DNA from 4 places in the Venatorbacter sp. C2-1 genome. Region 1 is predicted to be linked to each of the others. Evidence: predicted binding sites of a transcription regulator. Region 1 holds the regulator's gene; each other region holds the start of a gene.
What was found. The regulator LexA, encoded in region 1, represses DNA repair genes until DNA is damaged. The targets are predictions, from matches to a motif close to TACTGTNTANNTANACAGTA.
Positions count from the first base shown of each region.

Region 2: the regulator LexA is predicted to act here: its motif matches at 1,177-1,196, upstream of recN (DNA repair protein RecN).
Region 3: the regulator LexA is predicted to act here: its motif matches at 1,459-1,478, upstream of MT343_RS16270 (DUF3137 domain-containing protein).
Region 4: the regulator LexA is predicted to act here: its motif matches at 1,089-1,108, upstream of MT343_RS01050 (amine dehydrogenase large subunit).

Region 1 is NZ_CP094879.1:2,599,707-2,603,214, reverse strand. It holds gene MT343_RS11555 (DUF6586 family protein) at 1-353, shown strand, start outside; gene MT343_RS11550 (hypothetical protein) at 475-726, shown strand; gene MT343_RS11545 (cell division inhibitor SulA) at 840-1,286, opposite strand; gene lexA (transcriptional repressor LexA) at 1,319-1,918, opposite strand; gene MT343_RS11535 (TetR/AcrR family transcriptional regulator) at 2,185-2,829, shown strand; gene MT343_RS11530 (L,D-transpeptidase) at 2,878-3,420, shown strand; gene nagZ (beta-N-acetylhexosaminidase) at 3,405-3,508, shown strand, end outside.
Region 2 is NZ_CP094879.1:3,292,450-3,295,957, reverse strand. It holds gene recN (DNA repair protein RecN) at 1-1,148, opposite strand, end outside; gene grpE (nucleotide exchange factor GrpE) at 1,298-1,873, shown strand; gene dnaK (molecular chaperone DnaK) at 1,990-3,508, shown strand, end outside.
Region 3 is NZ_CP094879.1:3,636,065-3,639,572, forward strand. It holds gene MT343_RS16265 (LemA family protein) at 1-111, opposite strand, end outside; gene MT343_RS16270 (DUF3137 domain-containing protein) at 144-1,415, opposite strand; gene MT343_RS16275 (substrate-binding domain-containing protein) at 1,624-2,592, shown strand; gene MT343_RS16280 (urate hydroxylase PuuD) at 2,618-3,508, opposite strand, start outside.
Region 4 is NZ_CP094879.1:247,264-250,771, forward strand. It holds gene MT343_RS01035 (histidine triad nucleotide-binding protein) at 1-122, opposite strand, end outside; gene MT343_RS01040 (phosphoribosyl-ATP diphosphatase) at 156-488, opposite strand; gene hisI (phosphoribosyl-AMP cyclohydrolase) at 516-896, opposite strand; gene MT343_RS01050 (amine dehydrogenase large subunit) at 1,216-2,415, shown strand; gene MT343_RS01055 (MauE/DoxX family redox-associated membrane protein) at 2,408-2,953, shown strand; gene mauD (methylamine dehydrogenase accessory protein MauD) at 2,963-3,508, shown strand, end outside.

The sequences.
Region 1 (3,508 bases):
AGCTGCGCGATGCCTGGCTGTCTTACCTGGCTGAACTGGGTGATATGGTTGCCTATCGTCAGCCTGTCCGCTCTCTGGAATCACTGCTGCAGAATGCGCCGCTGACCACCGGCGAAATGCGCGAGCTGCAGCATCTGGCTGAGAATGGATTTTCCTGGCTGGCACAGATGCTGGCAGCGGCAGATGCTCAGGGACGTCCGTCCGGAATGAATCAGCCTGCAGCGGCCGTACAGACGGTTGAGGCTCAGGGCCGGATTGCGTTGGTTGCCACCCCGCACTCACCGGTTGCCGGTTGGCTGCAGGATCTGACCCGCCTGATTGAAGATCAGCGCGCCAATCGTCAGGAAAGCTGACTCCTCGATGAGCATATTTATGCAGAACCGTTTACTTTTTATTACTAACGGTTCTGTGTGTCGTTCAAGCTATTGAAAACATCCTGTGATACACTCCCGCGCCCAGTTTTGAGAGGCGGTTATGGCGCGCTTTTTTGAAATCGTAGAACTTTCCAATGGTGATATCGCCCTGCGTCGTGCCGACGATCAGGACAGCGATGCACTGGTGTGTATTCATTTTTCCGAAGATGCCAAGGCCAGCCTGCAGGCGCATCATATGGATGTTGCGCGGGTAATGCTGGAAGCCGGTGTACGTAAAGTCGGCGAGCTTTCAGGTATGGAAGTTGAGCGCGAAGACTTCGACACCCCTGAGTATCAGCAACGACTGCACTGAGCTGTACCGGGCTGTATTGAATTGCCTACAGTCTGTACGTGTGAAGCTGTGCTTAAAGCATAAAAAAGCCCTGATAAGATCAGGGCTTTTTTGTGTTCGTCGTTTTCTGCGCTTCAGGGACGGCGCTGAATCAGCACCACATGGCTGCCGCTCTGGTCGGCCTGCTGGCGGATGATCTGCCGTTCGTGGTTGCTCAGCTCGCCTTGCCATTCAACAATCATATGGCTGTTGCCGGCGGCGAGAACTTTGCTGCACAGGGCCAGCTGGGTGTCATTACACAGGTCGAGATGAATCACCGGCGAATGCTGCAGGCCCATGCTTTCCAGCCAGCTTTTATTCATCGGACGGTGTGGACTCAGCCACATCAGCCAGCGCTTATGCGCATTGCACTGTGCCAGCATCGGCAGCAAATGCATGGGCTGAATCGCACCGCCTTCACTGACGATGACTTCGGTCAGACTGCCGCGCAGCGCACTGGCGCTGACTCTGGTCATTCTGCCTGGTTGCTGGCTGCTGAGAGATAAGCCGGCTTCTTCCATTCCGAGTAATAACTGACGCATAACAATCACCCCGAACCTGTGAACAGTTGCTGTTAGCTGCGGCGTACAACGCCGACGTATAAACCTTCAACGGCAAATTCCGTTTCCCGCAGATCAACTTCAATGGGCTTAAAGTCGTCATTTTCCGGGTGCAGAATCACCTGATTACGCTTCTTCTCGTAGCGCTTGACCGTTACTTCGTTATCGACGCGGGCAACGATGATTTCGCCATTACGGGCGGTTTCGGCTTTGTGCACGGCAATGTAGTCGCCGTCGAGAATACCGATGTTCTTCATACTGTCGCCATGAACTTCCAGCAGGAAGTCGGCAGAAGGGCGGAAGAAGCTGGGTGGAATCTCGCAGTAATCGGCGATGTGTTCCTGGGCCAGAATGGGCTCACCGGCGGCTACACGGCCAACGATCGGCAGACCCGGATTCTGCTCTTCAACAATGCGCAGGCCGCGGGAAGCGCCGGGCATAATTTCAATCGCACCTTTACGTGCCAGCGCCTTCAAGTGTTCCTCTGCGGCGTTAGGCGATTTAAAGCCCAGCTCGGCAGCGATTTCGGCGCGGGTGGGCGGAAACCCTGTTTCTTCCAGTGAGGAGCGGATGAAATCCAGAACCTGCTGTTGTCGTGCCGTGAGCTTGATCATGATGCTTATCCAGTCTGTTGATCCATACAGTATGGTGTAAATGTATACAGTATTTTATCCAGTGTAAACCCCTGTTGTCAGTGGTCTGTGGATTACGGTGTATTCACCGCCGTTGTACTGACCCGGATAATGGAATGAGGCTTTTAGCCTTTGGCCGTATATGGGGTTGCCTAAATCTCGTTTTAAACGTATGTTTGAAACAGTTGTTTTGTACTGTCGGCGATGGCAATAAAGCCGCGACAGCGTGATAAGGCAGATGCAGGGTTATGGCACAGAAAGATACGGTAAAAAGTATCCTGAATGCGGCAGAGGAGTTGTTTTCGGAGCGTGGCTTTGCCGAGACCTCATTGCGGAATATCACCACGAAGGCCGGAGTGAATCTGGCGGCGGTGAATTATCATTTTGGCTCTAAGAAGGCGTTGATTCAGGCGGTATTTGCCCGTTTCCTGACGCCATTCTGCGAAGATCTGGAACGTGAGCTGGATGCCGTACAGGCACGTCTGGATGGCAAGGTACCGGAATTACCGGGCATCTTAATGCTGCTGTCGCAGACGGCGCTGCGTGCCGGACATGACAGCCCGCGCCGCCTGGGTATCTTTATGCGTTTGCTGGGGCTGGCTTATACCCAGGGGCAGGGGCATTTACGCCGTTTTCTGCAGAAAGAATATGGCCCGGTGTTTAAAGCCTTTATGCGTCTGGTGACAGCTGCGACTCCTGAACTTTCCGATGAAGACCGTTTCTGGCGTATCCACTTTATGCTGGGGGCGACGGTGTTTACATTGTCGGGGGCCGATTCACTGACGGCGATGGCGGAACACGATCTGGGCAAGGGTTCGGATATTGCGCAGGTTGTTGATAAATTGATACCTTTCCTCGCATCCGGTCTTAACGCTCCGCATCAGGCTGGTTGAGCGGAGCCGGGCTTTCCGTTTTTCGCTTTTTACCAACAGGCCTTTGCTATGGCGCCCACGGCTGCGCAATCTGCGTTACCGCAAACATTAATAGAAGTTTCCATTGCCGATCAGGTACTGCGCGTGTCGAGCGCCGGTATCTGCCACCTGTATCCGGTTTCCACGGCGCTTAATGGTGCCGGTGAACAGGAAAATTCCGGTTGTACCCCCCGTGGCTGGCATCGTGTCCGTGCGGCTATTGGTGCCGGTTTGCCACTGAACACCGTATTTGTTGGCCGGCGTCCGACCGGTGAAATTTATTCGCCTGAACTGGCGCTACAGCAACCACAACGCGACTGGATTTTAACCCGCATTCTGTGGCTGCAGGGACTGGAAGTCGGCGTCAACCGTATGGGCAATGTCGATTCCATGCGCCGTTATATTTATATCCATGGCACACCGGACTCTGAACCTATGGGCCAGCCACTGTCTCATGGCTGTATCCGTATGCGTAACAGCGACATTACTGAATTATTTGAACTGGTCAGTGCCGGTACGCCGGTGTGGATTCAGCCGCACAGTTTTTCGAGGATTCCATGCCGCAATCTGTAACACAGAATTTAAACCAGTGTATCGGTGTGGTTGCCGATATTGACGGTACAGAATTAACCGCTGCCGACCGGGAATTTTTATTACAGCC
Region 2 (3,508 bases), 690 kb from region 1:
TGTGATTCAACTTCTCTGTCCATGCGCGCAGCGGCGGTCTGACGGGCACTGCTGAGCTGTTGTGCCAGTGTGCTGTATTCTGCCTGCAGTTCCTGTACCTGCTGTTCCAGTTCGGCCAGATCTTCGTCGCTGAGATTCAGGCTGGCGAGCGCTTCTTCCTGCTCCTGCCAGTAAGAGTGCAGTTGTTGTGGCTGAATCTGATGCTTGCGCGCCATGCTGTACAGGTCACTGAGGCGGCTTTCTACCTGTTGCAGCCGGTGCGGATTGATATCGACCAGCTCAAGGTAGTGCTGCAGCGAACGACCGGCTTCTTCCAGCTGGATTTGCGCCTGTTGCAGCAAATCCCGGGCTTCGTTCAGCAGCGGATGCTGGTCGTCGATATTATCGAGGCGGGTAATGGCCTGATAGGTCAGCTGGGTTGCAGCCAGCTCGCCGTTGTCGTCACCATAACAGGCAGCCATCGCATACTGGCCGTTAAGCAGCATACTTTCGGCATTGGCCAGACGTTTATGTTCGGCTTCCAGCTCGTCCAGCTCGGTCTCTCCCGGTGCCAGCTGGCGCAGCTCTTCAACCTGATAGGTCAGCAGCTGGCGCTGGGCGGTTACTTCGGCACTTTCTTCCTGCAGCATGGCAAGGCGTTTGGCGTGTTGCTGCCACTCGGACCAGACCAGGGCGACCTCGGTTGCCTGCAGCTGCAGCCCGCCAAAGGCATCCAGCAGCTGGCGCGGGGTGTCTTTCTGCAGCAGGCGCTGATGGGCATGCTGGGAGTGAATTTCGATCAGATACTGACCGATGTCTTTCAGGTCGTTGGCGGATGCGGGGCGACCATTGATATAGCCGCGTGAACGGCCTTCGGCGGAAATAATACGGCGCAGGATTACCCAGTCATCATCGGCGGGAATATCCCGCTGTTGCAGCCATAACCGCGCCTGTTCGTTCAGTGTGAATGAGGCGGACACTTCGGCTTTTTCGGCATTGTTACGCACACAGCCGGCGTCGGCCCGCTCGCCGAGCGTTAGCCCGAGCGCATCAAGCAGAATCGATTTACCCGCACCGGTTTCGCCGGTAATCACCGACATACCGGGTTGCAGTTCAAGTTCCAGCTGATCGACTAACGCAAACTGATGAATGGACAGATGAGCCAGCATGGTCATGCTCCGTATCTGAATGGATATACAGTGTTTTTATATACAGTATAAGATTCTGTCAAGAGAATGTTGCAGCTCTGCCCTTGAATCTCATCCGTTCGTCCCCCATATAGCCGACAGTTTCGAAAATAGTGACCGAGGAAAGATAGATGTCGGAAGAGCAGAAGGTTCAAGAAGAACTCCAGGAACAACTGGACACTGAAACTCCGGTGGATGCGGCGGATGCCACTGCCACAGAATCTGCTGATGATCAGCTTGCCGGCGCACTGCAGGAAGTGGCCGAGCTGAAAGAACAGGTGTTGCGTGTTCAGGCGGAAATGCAGAACGTACGCCGTCGTGCTGAGCTGGATGTGGAAAAGGCCCATAAGTTTGGCGTTGAGAAGTTTGCCAACGAAATGCTGGCGACCGTCGATAATCTGGAACGCGCGCTGGCTGCGGCTGTTGCCGATGATGAAGCGACAAAAGCGATTCGCAAAGGAGTGGAAATGACCCTGAGCGGCCTGGTTGCCGGTCTGGAAAAATTCAAGGTGGAAAGTGTAGATCCGGTTGGTTCTGCGTTTAATCCGGAATTCCATCAGGCAATGGCCATGGTTGAGAATCCGGATGCCGCACCGAATACCGTTATTGCGGTGATGCAGAAAGGTTACACCCTGCAGGGACGTCTGTTGCGTCCGGCAATGGTGGTGGTGAGTAAAGGCGCACCACAAATCGACGAAAGCGCCTGATTTTATTGTTACCGGGGGCCTTGAAAGCCTGTTTCCCGGACTTATATAGAAAGCAACACAAATACAACGGTTAATAGTTCACGCAGCGTAAGCTGCCATGAATGGAGAATTGAAAAATGGGTAAGATTATCGGTATCGACCTGGGCACCACCAACTCCTGTGTGGCAATCCTGGATGGCGACAAAACCAAAGTGATTGAAAACGCTGAAGGCGATCGCACCACTCCTTCCGTCGTTGCTTATGCTGACGACGAAGTGCTGGTTGGCCAGTCAGCCAAGCGTCAGGCCGTCACCAACCCGAACAACACCCTGTTTGCGGTTAAGCGTCTGATCGGTCGTCGTTTCAAAGACGACGTAGTACAGAAAGATATCTCCATGGTTCCTTACAAAATCATGGAAGCCGATAACGGTGATGCCTGGGTAGAAGTAAAAGGCGAAAGATATGCGCCACCACAAATCTCTGCTGAAATTCTGAAGAAAATGAAGAAAACCGCAGAAGATTATCTGGGCGAGAAAGTAACCGAAGCGGTTATTACCGTACCGGCTTACTTTAACGACTCTCAGCGTCAGGCAACCAAAGACGCCGGTAAAATCGCTGGTCTGGAAGTTAAGCGTATCATCAACGAGCCAACCGCTGCGGCTCTGGCTTATGGTATGGATAAAGAAGGCGGCGACCGCACCATCGCAGTATACGACCTGGGTGGTGGTACCTTCGATATTTCCATTATCGAAGTGGCTGACGTTGACGGTGAAAAACAGTTCGAAGTACTGGCAACTAACGGTGACACTTTCCTTGGTGGTGAAGACTTTGACCTGCGTCTGATCGAATATTTAGCGGCTGAATTCAAGAAAGAAAGCGGCATCGATCTGCACAACGATCCACTGGCTCTGCAGCGTCTGAAAGAAGCCGCAGAAAAAGCCAAGGTTGAGCTGTCTTCTTCTCAGCAGACTGACGTTAACCTGCCGTACATCACGGCCGATGCGACTGGTCCTAAGCACTTAAACGTGAAAGTGACCCGCGCCAAGCTGGAGTCTCTGGTTGAAGAGCTGGTAACCCGCTCGCTGGAGCCTTGCCGTATCGCACTGAAAGATGCCGGCCTGAGCTCTGGTGAAATTGACGAAGTAATTCTGGTGGGCGGTCAGACCCGTATGCCTCTGGTGCAGAAGAGCGTTGCTGACTTCTTCGGTAAAGAACCACGTAAAGACGTGAACCCGGATGAAGCGGTGGCTGTTGGTGCTGCGATTCAGGGCGCGGTTCTGTCCGGTGATGTTAAAGACGTTCTGCTGCTCGACGTAACGCCGCTGACTCTGGGTATTGAAACCATGGGTGGCGTTGCGACTGCGGTTATTGAGAAAAACACCACGATTCCGACCAAGAAATCTCAGGTGTTCTCAACCGCCGATGACAACCAGACTGCGGTAACCATTCACGTGGTTCAGGGCGAGCGTAAGCAGGCTGCGCAGAATAAATCACTGGGTCGTTTTGACCTGGCCGATATTCCGCCGGCACCACGCGGTATGCCACAGATCGAAGTAACCTTTGATATCGACGCTAACGGTATTCTGAACGTGAGTGCGAAAGACAAGGCTACCGGTAAAGAGCAGTCGATCGTCATTAAGGCTTCTTCTGGTCTGA
Region 3 (3,508 bases), 1.0 Mb from region 1:
CGAAGCCCAGGCACGGTCAACGGCATTAAACTTTCCAATAATGCCGTTATAGATAACAACCACAGCGACCAGCAAAATCACGGGTAACAGTAAAAAATAAAAATCGCTCATAAAGCCTCCATCAAGGCGTACCGGACGCCCGGTTAAAGTTGAAAATTGTTGTCAGTCAGGCGCATCAGGTTGTGTATCTGAAACAACAGGCCATTGAGCTTTTCAAGCTCATCGTGTTTAGCAATTTCGCTGGCAAATTCAACGGGACTTTCCAGATTATAAGTGCGCTTATGTTCCAGAATATCGTCGTTGCTGAAAGCAAAACAAAGATCGCCACCGGCGTTTATTTCCAGCACAGGACGTGAGTACTCAGCCGCGATCGCTAGCATTGCTTCAATCACAGCGGGTGATAAAAAGCGCGCCGCTACAATCTCTTCATCAGCCCGGATGCTGAATACCCGGTTAAATTCATTTGACGCCGTCGTGTACTTTTCACCACTGAAAGATATGCCGCTGCCAGCGTTAAGACTCAGCCCTCTGGAAAACGGGAAGTGCAACAGCAGGCCATGACGGTAATAGCTGTTTCTTACTACCCGGGTACGGGTATTCCCCTTGGAGTCGGTGTAAGTTTCGCTACGACGGACAACATAATGAAAACGGTAGAGGCGGTAATCAAAACGATGCAGCTCGCCCTCATAATGTCCCTGATACAGGTGCTGAATTTCGCGCAGATCATTGCCGCGGATAAATTCCTTAAACTGCTGACCCAGCTCTTTGGCTTTCTCTTTCCCGTTGAAAGGCAAAGCCTTCAGGCCGTTATTAAACAGAATATCAAGCAGACTGATCCGTTCTGACAGCGGCCTGCGCCAATGCTTACGCTGATACAGACGCCAGCAGACAATGCCACCGATAACCAGCAGCAACAACGGCAACCCCACTTCAGAAGAGGCAAAGCCGCCACCGGAAACAAGCAGCGTCAGTGTTTGCAACCCTTCCCAGTAAACCAGCCCCCAGAACGGCATCAGCACCACAACCAGAGTTATTCCGCCGGCGGCGGCCATGCGTTGCGCCGGCGTTTTAAAGTATCTGGATAAAAAGCCTGCTTTTCCTTTTTCCTCACGCCAGAGCTGCCAGAAAACAACGATTGCTACCGGTAACCAATACTGGCTGTAGTACAGAACAACACTGAGAAAATAATCAAACTCATAGGGCAGACTCCGGCTGAAAACACTGTAGAGCGCCAGCCCGCCTAACCCCATAAACAGCAAGCCGATCACCTGCCAGGGCTTATCTTTGTAATCCAGAGGGCCCGGATGATGTTCCAGCGAGCGGATCGTAGCGACCAGATCATGCTGGCTGGTCGCAGCTTCAATTTTTTCCTTCAGGCGGGTGATATTGGCACTCACCTGCTGGTTGTGCGTCATAAACGATCCTTAACGTTCCTATATAGCTCCGCCATTTTATCATTACTGAGAAGTAAGACAGTAAAATCAGGTTACAGTAATGAACGATACACGCCACATTACCCCTTTTAAAAACATGGTTTTATTAGCATTAACGAACTCTGTTCGGACTGGTAATCCGTAGCGGAATACGCTATCAGATACACGGGAGTGCTAATGGAGAGCGTTAATGTCGACACGGAAGATATGCCTGCTGTTTATCTGTTTGCTATCACACAGCGTCATCGCTGATGGCCGGGAATTCGCCCTGATTGCCAAAAGCACCAGCGATCAGAACTTTATTGAAGTCTGGCGTGGCTGTGAGGCTGCAGCACAAAAAAATAGCGATCATTGTGTATTGCTCGGCCCGGAGCAGGAAACCAGCGCCCGTATTCAGGCTAAAGCCATCGAAAGTGCAATCAATAGCCGGCGCTATAGCGCCATGGCAATATCGGTGACCAAATCGGATGTTATTGCGCAGGCCGTATCTCAGGCAATAATTCCGGTCATGACTTTTGATTCGCCATTCGCTGAGCGAGAACAAAATCTGAGCCTGAGCTATGTCGGCACCGACAACCAACAGTTCGGGCGCGATCTCGCCCGTCAGGCAAAAGCAATTTACCCCAATGGCGGTTCTGTATGTTTAATGACCGCGGAACACGATACCAATCTCGCTTTGCGGGTTCTGGGTATAAGACGCGAACTGAGCGGCAATCCGGCATTGATCGACGCTCAGCCGTTGCGTGGTGAGGGTGGCTGGTATGAGCCGGAACGTTGTCTTTGGGACAGCGGCGACAGCAACAAACGCGCATTAGCTGAAATACGTATCAGCCTGACTGAAATTAAACCCGATGTATTTCTGTCTGTTGGCAGCTGGCCTCTGATTGATCCCCAGGCATACCAGAACATCCTGCTGCCTTTTCAGGAAAACCTGAGAAAAAAGAAGCCACTGATCATTATCGGAGTTGGCAAAGTACTGCCCGAATACCACCAGCTGCGGCAGGAACAGCTGGTGCACTCATTGGTCAGCATCGACTTTTTCCGTATTGGTGAGCTGACCTATAAAAATATGCTCAACAGTATCAATAAAAAACCGCTGAAGGCGGTTATCTATACACCGAACACCATCATCCCGCCCGAGCCAGAACGTTCCAATTAAAATACTGTGCCAGGGCCTGTTAACACTAATTAGCCTGCAGCCAGACAATCAACTGCGCCCGCTCGTCTTCAGTCATGGCAGTGATATTGGCCAGTGGCATATAGCCGGTTTGCAGTGCGCTGAGCATACGGTCCTTGTACTGCAGAAGTTGCGCTTCAGACTCGAGGATAATACCCGCCGGCGGCGTTTTAAACATATCACTGGTCGGAGATTCCGCGTGACATTCGGCGCAACGCAGATGGGTAATATGCAATGCCTGGTCGGCATTAATGACGCTACCTACCGTTGCAACCGGTTTGGGCGCCATCCAGAAAGCCAGAGCAACAGTAAGAATAAAGGCGCTGATTAAATAACCCGGTTTTACTCCGGCACCCTGGGTTTTTAAATTCAGGAAATGACGCACCAGACCGGTAATTACCGCAATCATAGCCAGTACCAGCCAGGCATATTCATGGCCATAGGTCATCGGATAATGATTACTGATCATGATAAAGACCAGCGGCAGGGTCAGGTAGTTGTTATGGGTTGAGCGTAGTTTGGCCAGCATAGCATAACGCGCATCCGGGGTTTCACCGGCAGTTACCGCACGTACCAGTTCACGCTGCGACGGCATAATGCCGAAGAACACGTTACCGGCCATAATCGAGCCGATTAAAGCACCGACATGAATATAAGCCGCACGGTCAGCAAACAGCTGATCAGCCATCCAGGCCATAAACACCAGAAATACAAACAGAACAGAAGCAAAGCCTTTATTGCTGTTGCGCAATGGGCTTTTAATCAGCAATTCATAAACCGCAAAACCCACGGCCAGAAACAGCAGACTGCTGCCAATAGCCGCCGCCGGTGAAAATGCCACCTTGGCCGGATCAATCAGATATTGCTGCGCACCCCAGTAATACATCACCGCCAGCAA
Region 4 (3,508 bases), 2.0 Mb from region 1:
ACCAGCAGGTGGGTGTCTGCTTTAGGCGCAATATCGTGAAACGCCAGCAGGTGCTCATCTTCATAAACGACATTGGCCGGAATCTTTCCGGCGACAATCTGGCAAAACAGACAGTCCGGCATACTCAATCTCTCAGTTCTCTGGTCTGTACCGGTTTACTTGGGCGTACGTGACGCCTTTTCTTCCAGGCCGGACATATTAAAGCGTCGTGCCAGTTCGTTAACCACGGCTTCCGGGCGCTCACCCAGCTTGGCCAGTGCCACCAGGGTGTGGAACCACAGGTCGGCGGTTTCGTAGATAACATCGCTGTTATCGCCACTGGTCTCGGCGTCTTTGGCGGCCAGAATGGTTTCGGTGGCTTCTTCGCCAACCTTCTCCAGAATCTTGTTCAGGCCCTTGTGATACAGGCTGGCCACATAGGATGAATCGGCGGCCGCGCTCTTACGTTCTTCAAGGATATCGCCGAGGGCGGAAAGTATATCGCTCATAGCTGTTTCAGTTTCGTTAAGTAGCAATCAATAAATGTCTTTCGGATCTTTCAGCACCGGATCAACGCTGACCCATTCGCCATCCTGATAGACCCGGTAGAAGCAGCTTTCGCGGCCGGTGTGACAGGCGATACCGCCAATCTGTTCCACCTGCAGGGTGATGACATCGGCGTCACAGTCGAGGCGCACTTCGTGCAGCTGCTGCACATGGCCGGAAGACTCGCCTTTACGCCACAGTTGCTGGCGCGAGCGGGAATAGTAGATGGCGCGGTTTTCCTGCACCGTCAGCGCCAGTGCTTCCCGGTTCATCCAGGCCATCATCAGGATACGGCCGGTCTTATAATCCTGCGCAATGGCCGGCACCAGACCATCGGCGTCCCACTTTACGGCATCAAGCCAGTTACTCATAACATCCCCCGCGTTCAGAGGTCGCAGGATACCCCATGCCCGGGGTTTCGGGTAGGGCTTCGCCGCCTGTGGATACAGGTGAAGAAGGCAGCAAACAAGACGCACCAGAACAACGCCGGCGTTATTGTCCGGCGCGCCTTTATAGTGCTGACGGTTTTATCGTTAATAGCGGGCACTAACAGTACGTAACAATTCTGATCAAATTGTCAGTATTGGCCTCTTTAGGTACCCCATCAGAGGTAGGTTTGGCCTGTTAACTCAGGCATTGGCATGGGCGCTGCTCTTCACTCCTGCAGACTCACAACAAGAGCTGCAAACCATGACGTTAACCAAGCAAAAAAGTAAAACCAGAAACCTGTCCCGCCGCGTATTCACTCCGGCACCGCTGGCGGCCTGTATCGCAACCCTGCTGTTGTCGGCGGTGATGCCGGCGGCGCAGGCAGAGCCCTTTAAGCCGGAAGTTTTTACGGTCGAGAAAACCATTCAGCCCGGGCCGAATGTGTTTATGAACGAAGCCGCCTGGGGGGGCGCCAGCCAGATTCACGTCTTCGCTCAGGATGACCTGCACTATAAAGGTTCGATGCCGGCGGGGATTACCTCGCAGATGAAAGTCTCGAAAGACGGCAAAACCGTTTACGTACTGTCCGACTTTGCCAAACGCATTACCTATGGTCCGGTGGAAAGTGTGGTGCAGGTGTATGACGTAGACACCCTGAGCCGTAAGAAAGAAATCATCGTGCCTAACAAAGCCGTAAAAGCCATCGGCATGACCCAGCTGCTGGAATTAAGTGCCGATGAAAAACTGCTGTATGTGCAGAATGCCACACCGGCGACCTCGGTTTCGGTCATTGATATTGCCGCCGGCGAAGTGATTACTGAAGTGCCGACCCCGGGATGTTACGGCGTTTATCCGGCACTGAAAGGCTCCAGCTTCAGTACGCCTTGTGGTACCGGACAGCTGAAAACCTTCACCCTGAAGGGTAAAGAATACAGTGTTGAAGCATCGGGCAAATTATTCGATGTGGATGCCGACCCGATATATATCCACAGCGAACGCCGTAAAAACGGTGAGCTGATCCTGACCACCTTCGGCGGTGCCCTGTACCTCGCCGATGACAGTGGCAAAACCGTAAAAATCAAAGAAAAACTGCAGGTTAATGCCGGCATCGAAGGCGACTGGGCTCCGGGTGGTTATGCCATCACGGCTTACAGCAGCACGCTGGATATGGTGTTTATGCTGATGCATTCAGGCGCTTATGACGGCAGTCATAAAAACGGCTCTGAAGAAATCTGGGCTTACAGTCTGAAGAAGAAAAAACTCATCAGCCGTTCTCCGGCACCGCATATGGTGGCACTGAGTGTGACTGAGGGCAAAACCCCGGTGCTGTTCGGTTCCAATGAAGAAGATGAAACCATCGACAAGTACGTACTGAGCGGCGATGGCGACTTTATGTTTGAGAAGGCGGCGGCCGACGAAAAAGCCGGTTGGACCACCTCGCTGGCGGTGTCTCATGACTGAATTACTGCCACTGGCGAGCCTCACGCTACTGGTCTTTACCCTGCTGGTATTCCTGCGCGCAGCACTGCACAAAGCACTGGATTTCCTCGAATTCCAGGGCTTTGTCGCCGACTACGAACTGCTGCCGGAAGCTTTGGTTAAGCCCGCTGCTGTTGCCTTGCTGGCCCTCGAAGGCGCGCTGGTGCTGATGCTGTTATTCAGCGCCAGCCGTGCTGCCGGACTGGTGCTGGCGGCGCTGTTGCTCGGGGGATATGCCATCGCTATGGGCATCAATATCCGTCGCGGTCATACCCGCATCGAATGTGGCTGTGGCGGTACTCCGCAACTGCTGAGCAAAACCCTGTTGCTGCGTAATGCGCTGCTGATGGTCTTCGCTCTGCTGCCATTGCTCGGTCTGCCGGAGGCACTGCAGAGCGCCGAAATCGTGGTGGCCATCGCTGCTGCTGTCTTTATGTGGCTCGCCTTCCTGTTATTTGAGCAGGTGAACGCCAACCTGCTGGCCATCCGTGAAATGGCCAACTCACTGAAACGAATTTAAGAGGTCGTTATGACTGCTTTGTATTTTGCTGTCGCATTTTTATTTGTTGCCGTAATGGCGCTGGCCCTCGCATTTTTTGTGCTGGCCCGCCAGATCGGCGTGTTGTTTGAACGTATCGCGCCGATGGGGGCGCTGATGAATGACTCCGGGCCGAAAGTCGGTGATTTAACCCCTGCCTTTACCCTTAACAGCCTGACCGGTGGTGCCGTGCATATTGGCCGCGATAAAGAAAAAGCCATGCTGGTGTTTTTCCTGTCGCCGACCTGTCCGGTATGTAAAAAACTGCTGCCGATTCTGCGCTCGGTAAAAGCCAGTGAAAAAGACTGGCTGGATGTGGTGCTGGCTTCCGATGGCGAAGAAGAAAAACACCAGCGCTTTATTCAGCATGTGGGTCTGCAGGAATTTCCGTACGTACTGTCGACCGAACTGGGGCTGGGCTACCGCGTATCGCGCCTGCCGTTTGCGGTGCTGATGGATAAGCAGGGCGTGATCCGCTCGAAAGGTCTGATCAACAGCCGCGAGCAGCTTGAGAGTCTGTTTAATGCCATGGAAATG